Regions from separate parts of the Serratia sp. GW822-FHT06D09 genome, predicted to be linked through region 1. Evidence: predicted binding sites of a transcription regulator. Region 1 holds the regulator's gene; each other region holds the start of a gene.
What was found. The regulator PhoB, encoded in region 1, activates phosphate uptake and scavenging genes when phosphate is short. The targets are predictions, from matches to a motif close to CTGTCATAAAACTGNCNNAT.
Positions count from the first base shown of each region.

Region 2: a site for PhoB is predicted at 602-621, ahead of AC1RKG_RS22690 (MIP/aquaporin family protein). Genes of this name have one in related genera too.
Region 3: a site for PhoB is predicted at 1,676-1,695, ahead of pitA (inorganic phosphate transporter PitA). Genes of this name have one in related genera too.

Region 1 covers NZ_JBXALO010000005.1:284,160-289,984, reverse strand. The annotation lists gene sbcC (exonuclease subunit SbcC) at 1-2,114, opposite strand, end outside; gene sbcD (exonuclease subunit SbcD) at 2,111-3,343, opposite strand; gene phoB (phosphate response regulator transcription factor PhoB) at 3,568-4,257, shown strand; gene phoR (phosphate regulon sensor histidine kinase PhoR) at 4,282-5,598, shown strand; gene AC1RKG_RS14580 (PstS family phosphate ABC transporter substrate-binding protein) at 5,613-5,825, shown strand, end outside.
Region 2 covers NZ_JBXALO010000013.1:83,108-88,932, reverse strand. The annotation lists gene rraA (ribonuclease E activity regulator RraA) at 1-2, shown strand, start outside; gene zapB (septal ring assembly protein ZapB) at 59-298, opposite strand; gene AC1RKG_RS22690 (MIP/aquaporin family protein) at 838-1,683, shown strand; gene glpK (glycerol kinase GlpK) at 1,727-3,235, shown strand; gene glpX (class II fructose-bisphosphatase) at 3,367-4,377, shown strand; gene emrD (multidrug efflux MFS transporter EmrD) at 4,617-5,801, opposite strand.
Region 3 covers NZ_JBXALO010000012.1:22,839-28,663, reverse strand. The annotation lists gene AC1RKG_RS21855 (BaiN/RdsA family NAD(P)/FAD-dependent oxidoreductase) at 200-1,399, opposite strand; gene pitA (inorganic phosphate transporter PitA) at 1,701-3,203, shown strand; gene uspB (universal stress protein UspB) at 3,278-3,613, opposite strand; gene uspA (universal stress protein UspA) at 4,227-4,673, shown strand; gene gdhA (NADP-specific glutamate dehydrogenase) at 4,932-5,825, shown strand, end outside.

The DNA.
Region 1 (5,825 bases):
TGTTGCTGCAGGCGTTGCTGCTGAGATTGGGCCTCGGCGTGGCTTTTTTCCAGCAGTTTGAAACGCTCGTCCAGCAGTGCCTTTTCTTGCTGCGCCTGTTGCTGCTGTGTCTGCAGTGCGGCCAACCGGTCTTTAGCCTGCTGTACCGCCTGGGCTGCCTGCTCGTGTTGCAGCAGACTGGCCTGAGCCTGACGCTCCTCATTGTCGCAGTCGCTTAACCACTGGCTAAGGCGAGCGGTGTCCTGCAGATCAAAATCAAACGCCAGAGGCGTGCTGAGGCTTTGCCATTGCTGACGATGAGCGGCCAGCTGTTGTTCATCTTGGCCGATAAGATGTTGCTGGCGCTGCAGTTGCTCTTTCAGGCTTTCGCAGCGGGTGCGCAGCTCGGTGCCCTGGGTGTACAAAGCCTCGGTTTTGACGCGCATATCGGCCAGACGCAGTGCTGTCTCAGAGGGTTTTACCGCCTGATACTGTTCGATGGCCGGATGCTCGGAAGATCCGCACAGTGGACAAGGTTCGCCGGTTTGCAGGCGAGCGCGTTCCGCCTCCAGGCTGACGATGCGTTGCTCCAGCTCAAGGGCTTTCTCTACGTCCGTCTGATGTGCTTTTTGCTGTTTGTACTGCTGGCGTGTTTCTTCAAGCTGCTTTTCAAGCTCGCTGAGCTGGGTCTGACGGGCCGTGAACTCCTTGCGTTGTTGTTCCAGACGTTCGCTGACCTGGCCAAACAGCGAGGAGAGGGTAAATAATTGCTGGCGCACCGGACGCAGCTCGGCCAGTTCGGTCTGACGTTGGCGCAGCGCAGTTAGGGGGGCTTGGGCTTCCAGCGCATTTTGCTGCTGTTGCTGCGCTGCCAGTGCGGCAGTGAGGCCGTTAAGCTGCTCCTGCTGCTGTCCGGCCTGGGCGGTGAGCCGGGCTCGTAAAACCTCAAGTTGTTCCAGCTCCGCTTGTTGCTGAGCGTACTGTTGCGTGGCGGCATCGCAGGCCTGTTGCAGTTCTGTCTGCGTTTTTTGCAACTGGGTTATCTGGTGGTCGAGCGGGACGATCTGCTCGTCGATCAGCCGTTGTTGGATCTGCTGGTGTTCGACATGCGCCTGCAGTTGAGCACGTGCTTGTTCCACTGCCTGCTGCAACGGGGTCATCTGGGCAAGCTGTTGCTCCTGTTGCTGCGTCAACTGGGCAATCTGCTGTTGTAGCGCCTGTTGATCGCTGCGGCAGCGGTTGCGTTCGTTGAGCAGTGGGCGCAGTTTCTCTGCCGGCTCGCTGCGCGCCAACTGCTGAAGCTGGGGTTCTGCTTCAGCCTGCTCCTGTTGTACGGCGCTCAACTGACGCTGGTATTCCTGCTGTTTCTGCTGCGTCTGCTGCCATTGCTGTAGCCAGTTTAACGCCCGTTGCTGACGCTGGGTCTGTTCGCTGAGGGCATTTTCCTGCGAACTGAGCTCCACGAGCTGGCTTTCCAGCTGTTGGCGCTGTTCTTCGTTCAGCAACTCAATGCCGCTGGCGCGCTGATGCAACGCGTCCAGATCGGTTTTGGCCTGTTTGTGCTGCTCGAAAACGCGCTCGGAAAGCTGGCCGTAAATCTCGGTGCCGGTCAACTCTTCCAGCAGTTCGGCCCGATCATTGGCATCGGCATTCAGGAAGGCAGCGAACTGCCCCTGAGACAACATCATCGATTTGGTAAAACGACCGAAATCCAGCCCGGTGATCGCAGCGGTAAGATCCAGCTTGTCGCGGACTTTATCGGCCAGGATTTTGCCGTCATCGCGCAGCGCCAGCTCCACCTTCGGCGCCTGCAGGTTGCCGTCCGGGGAGTTTTTGGCACGGCGCTGGCTCCAGAACGCGCGGTAACCGATGCCTTTAACCTCAAACTCGACCTCCGCCAGCGACTCGGCGGTGTGGCGGGTCATCAGCTCATTTTGGCTTGGCGTGACATTCAGGCGCGGCGTCTGGTGGTACAGTGCCAGACAGATGGCGTCCAGCAGGGTGGTTTTACCCGCGCCGGTGGGGCCGGTGATGGCAAATAATCCGTTGCTGGCGAAGGGCTCGGCGGTGAAGTCTATCTTCCATTCCCCCTGCAGCGAATTCAGGTTTTTTAATCTCAGGCTGAGGATTTTCATTGGTTCGGCTCCTGATCCTGGTGCCGTACGGCTTCGACCACCTGTTGGAACATCTGACTCATTCGCTGTTTGCGCGCTTCGGCCATCTCGGGTTCCTGCGCCAGCCGCCGCTCAAAGACCTCGGTGACGCTCAGTTCGTTGAGCGTTTCTTTGTCTTGCTGTTCAATGGCCTGGCGACGCTGCTCCTTACTGCGGCGCAGCAGCACGACCTCTACTGGTAGTTGATCGGCCAGCAACTGAATGCGACGCTGAATGTCGCTAAGGTAATCCTGGGTCGCCACTTCGATATCCAGCCATACCGGTAATTCACCCTGATAATCGGCGAACAGCCGTAATTGCTGCTCGATCTGCGCCAAATCTCCCTTAATGAGCTGCATCGGTTGGAAGCTTGGGATCTCCAACGCGCTGACCTGTTGCAGGGCACCCGCCGCGAAATCCACCATAAACACGCTTTTGGCCTTGCCCAACTCGTCAAAACTGAGCGGGATAGGGGAGCCGCTATAGCGAATATGTTCAGATTTGGCGACGTTTTGCGCGCGATGAATATGCCCCAGCGCGATGTAATCGGCCGGCGGGAACGCCTGTGCGGGGAAGGCATCCAGCGTACCAATATAGATGTCGCGCACCGAGTCGGACGTGGTGACGCCGACGGTGGTCAGATGGCCGGTAGCGACGATGGGCAGCGGCAAGCCCAGCGCATCACGGCGCGCACAGGCGGCCTGGTACAGGGTGTGATAGTGGTCGGCGATAGACTCTTGCAGCGCCTGCTGTTTTTGCACCCCGGACTCACCGGCGCGGCTGGTGAGCAGATCGCGCGGGCGCAGAAAAGGAATGGCGCACAATACCGCACCCGGTTGGCCGTCGCGTTGATTCAGCACCAGCACCTGTTGTTCGATTTCGCTCTGCGCATTGGCGATCACGGTGGTATTCAGGCAGGAAAGTAATTCACGCGATTCATTTAAGGTGGCCACGGAGTCGTGATTGCCGCCCAACACCACCAACTGGCAGCCGGTACGCTGCAGTTCCACCACGAAGCGGTTATACAGCTCGCGGGCGTAGCTTGGCGGCGAGCCGGTATCGAACAGATCCCCGGCGACGATCAGCGCATCCACCTGGTGTTGTTCGATCTGTTCGATCAGCCAGCGCAGAAATGCCTGATGCTCGGCGGCGCGGCTTTTGGTGAAAAAGTACTGGCCAAGATGCCAGTCAGAGGTGTGGATCAGGCGCATGACACTCCCGGGGCGATAGGGTAATGGCGGTGATTATAAAGGGCGTTGCGGCGGCTGTCGTGACGCAATCATTATGACAACTGAATGATTTTTCTTTGACGTTGGAAATAATCGCTATGCTTACTGCCTATAACAGCCCGCTTTTTTCATAAAAGTGTCACAAAACTGACGCATAATGGCGCCCGCAATCAACTGTGATCGCTAACACATTGGCAGGATTGACGATGGCAAGACGCATACTGGTGGTGGAAGACGAAGCGCCGATCCGTGAGATGGTGTGCTTTGTGTTGGAACAGAATGGTTACCAACCGTTGGAAGCTGAGGATTATGACAGCGCCGTGACGCGCCTGTCTGAGCCGTTCCCTGATTTAGTGTTGCTCGACTGGATGTTACCCGGGGGATCCGGCATTCAGTTTATTAAACATATGAAGCGTGAAGCGCTAACCCGCGATATTCCGGTGATGATGTTGACCGCGCGCGGTGAAGAAGAAGACCGGGTGCGCGGCCTGGAAGTCGGGGCGGATGATTACATCACCAAACCCTTCTCACCGAAGGAACTGGTGGCGCGCATCAAGGCGGTAATGCGCCGTATTTCACCGATGGCGGTGGAAGAAGTGATTGAAATGCAAGGGCTGAGCCTGGACCCTTCCTCACACCGCGTGATGGCTAACGAACAAGCGCTGGATATGGGGCCGACCGAGTTCAAGCTGTTGCACTTCTTTATGACCCATCCTGAACGCGTTTATAGCCGTGAGCAGTTGCTTAATCACGTCTGGGGCACTAACGTTTATGTGGAAGACCGCACCGTTGACGTGCACATCCGTCGGCTCCGTAAGGCGTTAGAGACCAGTGGTCATGACAAAATGGTTCAAACCGTTCGGGGCACCGGCTACCGATTCTCAACGCGCTACTGATCGCGCCGCGCTGGAGAATATGCCGTGTTAGAACGTCTATCCTGGAAGAGGCTGGCCCTGGAGCTGGCCCTTTTCTGCCTGCCTGCCTTACTGTTGGGGCTGATTTTCGGTTATCTGCCCTGGCTGCTGCTGGCCTCCGTGCTGGCGGCGTTGGTATGGAATTTCTACAATCAACTCAAACTTTCCCACTGGCTGTGGGTTGACCGCAGCATGACGCCGCCGCCTGGCCGCTGGAGCTGGGAACCGCTGTTTTACGGCTTGTATCAGATGCAGCAACGGAACCGTCGTCGGCGTCGTGAGCTGGCGCTGTTGATCAAACGCTTCCGTAGCGGAGCGGAATCGCTGCCCGATGCGGTAGTGATGACTACCGTCGAAGGCAATATCTTTTGGTGCAACGGGCTGGCGCAGCATTTGCTGGGTTTCCGCTGGCCGGAAGACAATGGCCAGCACATTCTCAACCTGTTGCGTTATCCGGAGTTCAGTCACTATCTGCAACAGCAGGAGTTCTCCCGCCCTTTGACGCTGCAACTGAATAACGAGCATTACGTCGAGTTTCGTGTGATGCCCTACTCCGAAGGGCAATTATTGATGGTAGCCCGCGATGTGACCCAGATGCGTCAACTGGAAGGGGCTCGGCGCAACTTCTTCGCTAACGTCAGCCACGAGTTGCGTACGCCGCTGACGGTATTGCAGGGTTACCTGGAAATGATGAGCGACGAAGAGCTGGATGGTTCGCTGCGCGGTAAGGCGTTGGGCACCATGCAGGAGCAGACTCGCCGCATGGACGGACTGGTCAAGCAACTGCTGACGCTGTCGCGCATCGAGGCGGCGCCTAACGTTGAAATGAACGAGCGGGTTGATATCCCCCTGATGTTGCGGGTGTTACAACGTGAGGCGCAATCGCTGAGCGGCGGCAACCACGAGATCACCTTCCGGGTGAATGAGCAGTTGAAAGTGTTCGGTAACGATGACCAACTTCGCAGTGCGGTGTCGAATCTGGTGTATAACGCCGTCAATCATACGCCGAAAGGCACCAATATTGAGGTCAGCTGGCAGCAGACGCCAAACGGCGCGCAGTTTCAGGTCAGTGATAATGGGCCGGGCATCGCGGCCGAACATATTCCCCGTTTGACCGAACGCTTCTACCGCGTCGACAAAGCCCGTTCACGCCAGACCGGCGGCAGCGGGCTGGGGTTGGCGATCGTCAAGCATGCGCTCAGTCACCACGATGCGCGGCTGGAGATCCTTAGCGAGCAGGGCATCGGCACCCGATTTATCTTTACCTTGCCTAACCGGTTGATTGTTCCCGCAGCTTTGTCAGAGAATGCGGTGAAAAATTAACGCGAGAGGCTGGCATGATCCGAATCACCCGAGGGCTGTTGCTTTGCCTGGCGCTGTTGGCAAGCCGAGGCGCGCTGGCACAGCCGGATGGCATGCTGTCCGGCAACCTGTCTAGCGTCGGCTCCGATACGCTGGCGAACCTGATGGCGCTGTGGGCGCAGGACTTCAGCCAGCATTATCCCAACGTTAATCTGCAAATCCAGGCCGCCGGTTCCTCCACGGCGCCA
Region 2 (5,825 bases), on a different contig from region 1:
AATCTTCCGACATGAAAAAGGGCGCCTCAGGCGCCCTTTTCGATCGTGCAATACGGAATCAGACTTCTTCCATTTTGCCCAACAGCGCGCGCAGGCGGTCTTGCCATACGTGCTGCTCTTCTTTCAGTTGCTGGTTCTCGCGTACCAGCGATTCCTGGTTGCCGGAGGCAGCCTGAACTTCCTGAGACAGAGTATTGTTTTTTTCTTTCAGCTCTTCAATTTCCATCTGCAGCAGGGTGATGGTATCGATCGCCTGCTGAACTTTTGATTCCAATTTCTCAAATACTTCAAATGACATTCTTCAGTCCCCTCATGATAGCAAGGCGTACATCTATAGGTAACGGCCGCAACTCAGGTTGCAACTGCTGCGAATATGCATCGCGCCAAGTGACACACGCTTTTATTGAAAATAACGCGCCTGTCTCGATAAAACGCTTCTTTCGATAAAAACGATTGTAAGTAGCCTGTCCCCGGCTGTCTAGCAACATCCGGCTCATCGCGCAGTCTGTTGCAATTTTCCTGCCCCCACCATCAGCAAAAACCGAAAATGCCTCTCGGTCATAAATTGATTTGTTAACAGTCGGGGATAAAAGCACTGGTCAGATCACAGTTTTATGGAGCAGAAAGAACACAAAACGACGCGAATTCGCTCAATTTTATGACGAAGCACACACATTTTGATTTCGCTATTTCTCGTTTATGTTCGTTAACGATAAATTTACATCACGTCCTCAATTAATAATTGGACGAGATGAAAAAAACTGTACCCCTAGGACGGATCGATACACCTTCCGAGCCTATAAACCTATAACCGCCGTTTTGCAGGACAACAACATTATGAGCCAAACCACCAGTCCGACCCTAAAAGGCCAGTGCATCGCTGAGTTCCTCGGCACCGGTCTGTTGATCTTTTTTGGCGTAGGCTGCGTTGCCGCGCTGAAACTGGCAGGCGCCAGCTTCGGCCAATGGGAAATCAGTATCATTTGGGGCCTGGGCGTCGCCATGGCCATCTATCTGACCGCTGCCATCTCCGGCGCGCACCTCAACCCGGCCGTGACCATTGCGCTGTGGTTGTTCGCCTGCTTTGACGGACGCAAAGTACTGCCTTACATTGTCGCGCAGATCGCCGGAGCCTTCTGTGCAGCAGCCCTGGTCTACGGGTTGTACTACAACCTGTTCTTCGATTTCGAAGCGGCCAATCATATGGTACGCGGCAGCGACGAAAGCCTGGCCCTGGCCGGCATCTTCTCTACCTACCCGAATGCGCACATTTCCGTTGGCCAGGCGTTCCTGGTTGAAACGGTCATTACCGCAATCCTGATGTGCCTGATCCTGGCGCTGACCGATGACGGCAACGGCATCCCGCGCGGCCCGCTGGCCCCGCTGTTGATCGGTATTCTGATTGCCGTGATCGGCGCCTCTATGGGACCATTAACCGGCTTTGCGCTGAACCCGGCGCGTGACTTCGGTCCGAAAATGTTCGCTTATCTGGCCGGCTGGGGCAAAGTGGCCTTCACCGGTGCACGTGATATTCCGTACTTCCTGGTGCCAATCTTTGGTCCAATCATCGGTGCCTGCCTGGGTGCCTTCGGCTACCGCATGCTCATTGGCCGCAATCTGCCGTGTGACGTTTGTGTAGACGAAGAACAACCCGCCGCCAAGGCCCAGCAGCGTAAAGCGTGATTGGCACAGTTTTAAAACGGTTAACAACAGCAGGACTAAGATCATGACTGTAGAAAAAAAATACATTGTCGCTCTCGACCAGGGTACCACCAGTTCACGTGCCGTAGTGCTCGACCACGATGCCAACATTGTTGCGGTATCCCAGCGCGAGTTCACGCAGATTTACCCAAAAGCCGGCTGGGTTGAGCATGATCCTATGGAGATCTGGTCATCACAGAGCTCCACGCTGGTGGAAGTGCTAGCGAAAGCCGATATCAATTCCGATCAGATCGCCGGTATCGGCATCACCAACCAGCGTGAAACCACCATCGTCTGGGAAAAAGAGACCGGCAAACCGATTTACAACGCCATCGTCTGGCAATGCCGCCGCACCGCCGACATCTGCGAAAAGCTCAAGCGTGACGGCCTGGAAGAGTACATCCGTCACAACACCGGCCTGGTGGTTGACCCATACTTCTCCGGCACCAAGGTAAAATGGATCCTCGACAACGTTGAAGGCGCCCGCGAACGCGCCAAACGCGGCGAGCTGCTGTTCGGTACCGTCGATACCTGGCTGGTGTGGAAAATGACCCAAGGGCGGGTGCATGTGACCGATTACACCAACGCCTCACGTACCATGATGTTCAACATCCATGAGCTGGATTGGGATGACCGCATGCTGGAAGCGCTGGATATCCCACGCGCCATGCTGCCTAAAGTCCGCCCTTCTTCTGAAGTGTATGGCCAGACCAACATCGGTGGTAAAGGCGGTACGCGTATTCCTATCGCCGGTATCGCCGGTGACCAGCAGGCGGCGCTGTACGGCCAGCTGTGCGTTCAACCGGGCATGGCGAAAAACACCTACGGTACCGGCTGCTTCCTGCTGATGAACACCGGTAAAGAAGCGGTACGCTCAAGCCACGGCCTGTTGACCACCATCGCCTGCGGCCCACGCGGCGAAGTGAATTACGCACTGGAAGGTGCTGTGTTCATCGGCGGTGCTTCTATCCAGTGGTTGCGCGACGAACTGAAACTGATCAGCGATGCGGCCGACTCCGAGTACTTCGCCACCAAGGTGAAAGACAGCAACGGCGTGTATGTGGTCCCGGCCTTCACCGGCCTGGGCGCTCCTTACTGGGACCCGTATGCCCGTGGCGCGATCTTCGGCCTGACCCGCGGAGCGAACAGCAACCACATCATCCGTGCAACGCTGGAATCCATTGCGTATCAGACGCGCGACGTGCTGGATGCCATGCAGGCAGACTCCAATACCCGTCTGCAATCGCTGCGTGTGGACGGTGGCGCGGTCGCCAACAACTTCCTGATGCAGTTCCAGTCAGACATCCTCGGTACCCGTGTCGAGCGCCCTGAAGTGCGTGAATCGACTGCGCTGGGTGCCGCATTCCTGGCAGGCCTGGCTATCGGCTACTGGAATGACCTGGATGAAGTGAAGAGCAAGGCGGTTATCGAACGCGAGTTCCGTCCAAGCATTGAAACTACCGAGCGTAACTTCCGTTATAGCGGCTGGAAAAAAGCGGTTGCCCGCGCACAAGCGTGGGAAGAGCACGACTAACGCTGTTTTGCTTGGTTACCCTGATCACGCGCTGCCTTCGGGCGGCGCGTTTTTTTTGCCCCGCCCCCGCCGTCGCCCGCTGTGATAAACTTTGCCGATATTTTCTTCCTTTCTCACAGACAGGTTTTGCCATGAAACGTGAATTAGCCATCGAATTTTCCCGTGTTACCGAAGCCGCCGCACTGGCGGGCTACAAATGGCTGGGACGCGGCGACAAGAATGCCGCCGACGGCGCCGCGGTCAACGCAATGCGCATTATGCTCAACAAAGTGGATATCGATGGCCGCATCGTGATCGGCGAAGGCGAAATTGATGAAGCACCGATGCTGTATATCGGCGAGCAGGTCGGCAGCGGTCAGGGCGATGCGGTGGATATCGCGGTCGACCCGATTGAAGGTACCCGCATGACCGCCATGGGCCAGCCCAATGCATTGGCGGTGCTGGCGGTCGGCGATCGCGGCACCTTCCTGCACGCGCCGGACATGTATATGGAAAAACTGGTGGTTGGCCCGGCGGCACGCGGCGCTATCGATCTTAACCTGCCGCTGGCGGAAAATCTGAATAGGGTGGCGGCCTGCCTGGGCAAACCGCTGACTCAACTGACCGTGGTCATTCTGGCCAAGCCGCGTCACGACGGCGTTATCGCCCAGATGCAACAACTCGGGGTTCGCGTATTTGCCATTCCTGACGGTGACGTAGCAGCTTCTATTCTGACCTGTATGCCTGACAGCGAAGTCGACGTGATGTACGGCATCGGCGGCGCGCCTGAAGGGGTAATTTCTGCCGCGGTGATCCGCGCATTGGATGGCGATATGCAGGCTCGCCTGCTGCCACGCCATCAGGTGAAAGGCGACAGCGCCGAAAATCGCCGTATTGGCGAAGAAGAGTTGGCACGCTGCAAAGCGATGGGCATCGAAGCCGGCAAAGTGCTGGTGTTGGATGACATGGCGCGCAACGACAACGTTATTTTCTCCGCAACCGGCATCACCAAGGGCGACCTGTTGGAAGGCATCAGCCGCCAGGGAAATATGGCCACCACGGAAACCCTGCTGATCCGCGGTAAATCACGCACTATCCGCCGCATTCGTTCGACCCATTATCTGGATCGCAAAGACCCGGCGCTGCACGAGTTCCTGCTGTAATGAAACAGGGCGCCGATTGGCGCCCTCCGACTGCTGACAAAGCCCGTTATTAGGGAGAGCGTGCCGATGGGGTCGTAGCGGCTTGCCCGCCGACCCATTTGCCGGGAGCAAATGGGAACGACTTCCAGTCGGCCCGTAGGGTGGGACACAGGGATGTGTCCCATAATGGCCCCTCTGGTGCGCTAGGCCCGAGTATCTCGGGTCCACAGACCACTTTGTCATCAAACTCCCTACACGCTTTATGCGGTATGGCCCTGATGCTGCATTCGATTCGACAGCGGCCACCAGCACAGCAATATCAGCAGCGCCATGGCAAACATCAGCAGACCGAGGCTGAACTGCCCGGTTTGCGGCAGCATGGCAGAAAGCCAGGTCGCCAGGCCAGACCCCATATTCTGCATACCACCGACCAATGCCCCCGCCGCGCCGGCCAGATAGGGGAACGGCTCCATCGCACCGGTGGTGGCCAACGGGAACATCATCCCCGCGCCGAAGAAGAACAGCGCAGCCGGCACAATCAGCGTCCAGATGTTCATCACCCCAAACCAGCCCGGGATCCACATCATCAGACCCGCCAACAGGCAGCTGATAACCGAATGCCACACCAGAGTATGGAAGGTTTTACCGTCGCGACCAGCATACCAGGCGCCAAAGAACGCCGCCGGGATCGGCAGAATAAACAGCAGACTGACGGTCAGGCCACTCAGACCCAGCACGCCACCCATCAACACGCCACAGCTGGCTTCAAATACGGCGATCCCCGCCAGCGCACCAATCAGCATGACCAGATAACAACTGAACGTGCCGTCAGCCAGCAGCTTGCGGAAACTTGCCAGCATACGCCGCTTTTCGGTTTGCGGCGGCCGGGTTTCCGGCAGCCAGCGGAACATGGAGAAGGCTACACCGGCGCACAATACCAACAGGAAGGCATAACAGGCGCGCCAACCAAAGACCATCGCCAACGCACCGCCGATGATCGGCGCCAGCAGCGGACTCACCAGGATGCCCATGTTAAGCAGGCTATTGGCATACCGCAGCGAAGTGCCGGCATACAGGTCACGCGGCATGGTACGCGCCATCACCCCCGCCACGCCGGTGCCCATCCCCTGAATGGCGCTGGCAACAACCAGCATCGTCAGGCTGTTGGACAGCAGTGCCCCCAGGGCCCCCATCAGGAAGATCATCATCCCGGCCAGGATCACCGGACGGCGGCCAATGCGGTCCGACAACGGGCCGTAAATCAGCTGCGAGAACCCGTAGGTCATCAGATACGCCGCCATCACGCGCTGCACTGCGCCGGAGCGCACCGACAGATCCTTGGCGATATCAGCAATAACAGGAACATAAATGGTTTGTGCCATCTGACCGACGGCCACCAACAGGATAAGCATCACCAGCAGGTGAAAGTTTTCTATTTTTCTCATTATCTTCGTTAACGTTTTAACTCG
Region 3 (5,825 bases), on a different contig from region 1:
TTAAACTAAAAATAATACCAAAAAACTTGATTTACAAATAATTTAAATACCGCTAAATACAATAAATTGAATATCGACGAATTACTCTGTTTCGTACGGTGCGCATGATTTATTTATCGGTCTTACACCATAATTTTATTTGCTGCGTCGGTTCCGCCCGACGCAGCAAATGCCGGCTTTTACATCACCCCGGCAGAAATTATTGCTTTTGAGCCGCCAGCGCCTGAGCGCAAGCCCAGGCAGAACTCCAGGCCCACTGGAAGTTATATCCCCCCAGCCACCCTGTCACATCCACCACTTCGCCAATAAAGTACAGGCCCGGCACCTTGGCGGCCTCCATGGTCTTGGAGGACAGCTCTTTGGTGTCGACACCGCCGAGCGTCACTTCCGCCGTGCGGTAGCCTTCGGTACCGTTGGGTTGTACGCGCCAATTCTGCAAGATTTCCACCAACGCTGTCTGCTGCGTCGGGTTCAGTTGCTTTAATGTCGCTTCCGGCAGTTGGCCCAAGGTCTGCAAACATTCCACCAACCGCTTCGGCAGGTGCAGCGCCAGGGTGTTTTTCAGGCTTTGATTAGGGTGTGCCTGACGTTGCTCATTGAGGAAGCCCGCCAGATCAAGCGTAGGAAGTAAGTTAACACTCACAAACTCACCGGGTTGCCAGTAGCTGGAAAGTTGCAATACCGCCGGCCCGGACAGGCCACGATGGGTAAACAATATGCTTTCGCGGAAGCTGACGCCGTTTTCTGCGGTGATCACTGCCGGCACAGAGACGCCAGACAGGGTCTGCAAATGCTCCAACAGCGGTTTATGCAGCGTAAAAGGCACCAGCGCGGCGCGCGTCGGCAATACCTTCAGGCCAAACTGCTCCGCCAGCTTATAGCCGAACGGCGTCGCGCCCAGGCCCGGCATCGACAATCCACCGCTGGCCACCACAAGTGAGCGAGCGCTCACTTTCTCACCATTCAGCGCCAGTTCGAAGCCTTCTGCGGTTTTTTCTACGCCCAGCACTTCGCTGCGCAGGCGTGTCGTCACCTGACCCTGCTCACACTCTTTCACCAGGAGTTCGACCACCTGCTGCGCCGAGTCGTCGCAAAACAGTTGCCCCAGGGTCTTCTCGTGGTAGGCGATGCCATGACGGTTGATCAGATCGATAAAGTCCCACTGGGTGTAGCGTGCCAGCGCAGATTTGCAGAAATGCGGGTTATTCGACAGGTAAGCGGCAGGCTCCGTGTACATGTTGGTAAAGTTACAGCGTCCGCCGCCGGACATCAGGATTTTGCGCCCCGGTTTTTTGCCGTTGTCGAGCAGCAGCACCCGGCAGCCGAGTTGCCCTGCCTGCGCCGCGCAAAACATGCCCGCTGCGCCCGCACCTATTACCACGACATCAAACTGTTCCACCTGCGCCTCTCTGAATAAAAACCACAATCGCGACAAAAGGCCGCTATTTTACGCCGTATCGCTACCGGTAACCGACAACTTTACGGCGGCAGATTGTAAAGCCATGCCGCCCTCAACGCCATAGTAAGAAAATATTACAGCGAGACATTCAGCATAACGCGCTGATATTTCATGTATTTGTCATACCAACGCCATCATTTCGTCATATCGAAATCAAAAAAACGTCATATTTTCCTTTTCCCCGGCCCCGGTTGTCACTGATAATGCGCGGCGTTCATGTCCACAAACTGGCGTAACGCTTATGCTGCATTTGTTCGCTGGCCTGGATTTCCATACCGGCCTGATGTTAATTCTCGCATTGTTGTTCGTGTTGTTTTATGAAGCCATTAACGGTTTTCATGACACGGCCAATGCGGTTGCTACTGTAATTTATACCCGTGCCATGCGTTCGCAACTTGCGGTTGTGATGGCTGGCTTGTTCAACTTTCTTGGCGTTATGCTCGGCGGTTTGAGTGTTGCTTACGCCATTGTTCATCTGCTGCCAACCGATCTGTTGTTGAACGTCAGTTCAGCGCACGGATTAGCCATGGTGTTCTCCATGCTGCTGGCGGCTATCATCTGGAACCTCGGCACCTGGTATTTCGGTCTGCCGGCCTCCAGCTCTCATACGCTGATTGGCGCAATTATCGGTGTGGGTTTAACCAACGCACTGATGACCCACACTTCGGTAGTGGATGCGCTTAACGTCCCGAAAATGATCGGTATTTTCCTGTCATTGCTCATCTCGCCGCTGGTCGGCATGATGGTCGCCGGGTTGATGGTGTTTGCCTTGCGCCGCTATTGGAGTGGCACCAAGAAACGCCAGCGTATGCACATGACCCCTGCGGAACGTGAAAAGGTCGACGGCAAACGCAAGCCGCCGTTCTGGACCCGTATCGCACTGATCCTGTCTGCTATCGGCGTTAGCTTCTCGCACGGCGCCAACGATGGTCAGAAAGGCATCGGCTTGATCATGCTGGTGCTGATCGGCGTTGCGCCGGCCGGCTTCGTGGTCAATATGAATGCAACCGGCTATGACATCACCCGTACGCGTGATGCCGTGACCCACCTGCAGCAATATTACCAGCAGCACAGCGACGCCTTGGCGCACGTGGTCACTCTGACCCCACTGGTGCCAAGCCCGGATGAGGACGTCTCGCCGGATAAACCTATCGAGTTCCACTGTGACAGCGCGCGCGCCATGCCGGCGATTGAGCTGACCCAGGGCTTGCTGAACAATCTGCAAAGTTACGATCAACTGACGGTAGAACAGCGTAGTCATCTGCGCCGCCTGCTGATGTGCGTAACGGATACCGCAGACAAGATCGCCAAGCTGCCGGAAACCTCGGCCCAGGACCAACGTTTCCTGAAAAACCTGCGTCAGGATCTGCTGCAAACCGTTGAGTATGCACCGATCTGGATTATCGTCTCGGTTGCTCTGGCGTTGTCACTCGGCACCATGGTCGGCTGGCGTCGCGTCGCCACCACCATCGGCGAGAAAATCGGTAAGAAGGGCATGACCTACTCTCAGGGCGTGTCGGCTCAGATGACCGCAGCCTTGTCGATTGGCGTTGCCAGCTATACCGGCATGCCGGTTTCCACCACCCACGTACTCTCTTCGGCGGTAGCCGGGACGATGATCGTGGACGGCGGCGGTGTGCAAAGCAAAACCGTGAAGAACATCCTGTTGGCCTGGTTGTTAACCCTGCCAATCTCGATTCTGCTTTCCGGTTCGCTGTACTGGTTGGCGCTTAAGGTGATCTAAGCAGTTTGCCTGGTGAGAAAGGCGGCCCTGGTGGCCGCCTTTTCTTTGTCTGTTGCAGAAAGAATCGGCCGGATTCAATACCAAATCATCAGCGCAACCAGGCTGATCACCACCAGTCCGCACAGGGCTGAGGTCAGCATAAACTGCCCGCGCACACGCTCACAGCGGCGAATAAACTCCGGATCATGGTGCTCGACATAACGCTGCGAGAAGATATAGCGCACCAGCCGTATCTGCTTGCTCGGCTGGCCATGAGCGGTAAAGAAACCACCGCCGTCGACATATTGATACAGCAGCGGGTCACAGCCGCGCAGAACCACCAACAGCGCGCGCAGAGAAGAGTAATACCGCACCATGTTTAACACACACACCACACACAGAGCCCAAAACAGCGCGACGGTACTGATCATGATTGCCTCCTCAAGGCGTTGTTATCCACGGCGCTCCGCCGGGTCCAACTGCCCTACCTCTATCACCCATTACTGCTGGAGCTTACCGCTCCGATCCCCTTTGCACAGCACAGGCCGCGCATAACCCACCGCCTCTGGAAACACCCCATCGCCATGCAGATGCACACGCGCAGGTTTGATACAGAGGAGAAATGATAAGGCCTATAGTCATTATTGTAGGTTAATGAAACGCAAACTGGCCTGAGCAGTAGATAAAATTTACCGCAAGCCATCCATTTGTCATCCATCTATTGGTTATAACTGATAACCGCCCTGCCTGAGGCCGCCGGAGTTTTCCACTGCCCTAAAGGGCATTTGGGGCTATACTCTGTTTAAGAATGCTTATATTTCAATCGGTCAACCCAGCAACCGCATCATGGGCGATAGGCTTTTCTGCCCAGCGGGTGTAAAACTGACGGTAGGAAGATAAAGAGAGTTTTTTGATGCGGTGCAGTGTGATCGCCTCAACATATCATTGTGTTATCTGAATGATAAAATGAAACCTGAAGCGCCAGGCTGGTACGCTAAATGCCTGCTAACCTTTTAATCGGCATTATATGGAAGGAGTATTCTCATGGCTTACAAACACATTTTGATTGCGGTAGACCTATCCCCGGAAAGTAAAATCCTGGTGGAGAAAGCCGTATCTATGGCGCGTCCGTACAACGCCAAAGTTTCCCTGATCCACGTAGATGTTAACTATTCCGACCTGTATACCGGCCTGATCGACGTTAATCTCGGCGATATGCAAAAACGCATTTCCGAAGAAACTCACCACGCATTGACCGAACTGTCGCAGAATGCCGGCTATCCGATCACCGAAACCCTGAGCGGCAGCGGCGATTTGGCGCAGGTATTGGTTGATGCCATCAAGAAATACGATATGGACCTGGTCCTGTGCGGCCACCATCAGGATTTCTGGAGCAAGCTGATGTCCTCCGCACGTCAGTTGATCAACACCGTGCACATCGACATGCTGATTGTGCCGCTGCGTGACGAAGACGAAAAAGCCGAAGATTAAGTCGGCGCCGCTAAACAGACTTGCCCAACGCCCGCGATTGCGGGCGTTTTTCATTCCGCCGACATCAATAATCGCTTGATAATCAACCGCCCTCCAGTGATATAGTCGCTAAAGACACAACATCCTCCCCCAGGTTTTATCCATACCAATATTTATAAAAATAATGGGGGAAATTAATAGTATTACCCTATGAATTTCGGGCTGTAGCCGGGCAACAACGCGGCAGCTTGAAAGGAAACGGGTATAAAGGAGTTATCCATGGAAAATACCGTATCGGTAGAGTCTTTCTTGTCCTCGCTTCAACAACATAATCCCCACCAGCCGGAATTTTTACAGGCGGTCAGGGAAGTCTTCACTTCGCTGTGGCCTTTTATCGAGCGTAATCCGCGCTATCGCGAATATGCGCTGCTGGAGCGTTTGGTAGAGCCCGAGCGTACCATCCAGTTCCGCGTCAGTTGGGTCGACGATCGCGGCCAGGTGCAGGTCAACCGCGCCTGGCGCGTGCAGTTCAACTCCGCCATCGGGCCTTATAAAGGCGGCATGCGCTTTCATCCTTCGGTCAATTTGTCGATTCTGAAGTTCCTCGGCTTCGAACAGACGTTTAAAAACGCCCTGACCACCCTGCCGATGGGCGGCGGAAAAGGCGGTTCGGACTTTGATCCCAAGGGGAAAAGCCAGGCGGAGATCATGCGTTTCTGCCAGGCGCTGATGACTGAACTGTACCGTCACCTCGGGCCGGATACCGACGTGCCCGCCGGCGATATCGGCGTTGGCGGTCGTGAGGTCGGCTTTATGAGCGGCATGATGAAAAAGCTGTCCAACAACACCGCCTGCGTGTTCACCGGCAAGGGGCTTTCATTCGGCGGTAGCCTGATCCGTCCAGAGGCCACCGGCTATGGGCTGGTCTATTTCACCGACGCCATGCTGCAACGTCACGGGCTGGGTTTTGAAGGCATGCGGGTTGCGGTTTCTGGTTCAGGTAACGTGGCGCAATACACCATTGAGAAGGCACTGGAGCTGGATGCACGTGTGATCACCGTATCAGACTCCGGCGGTACTCTGGTCGATGAAGCCGGCTTTACCACCGAAAAACTGGCCCATTTGGTGGAGATCAAGAATCAGCGCTATGGTCGCGTGGAAGATTATGCCCGC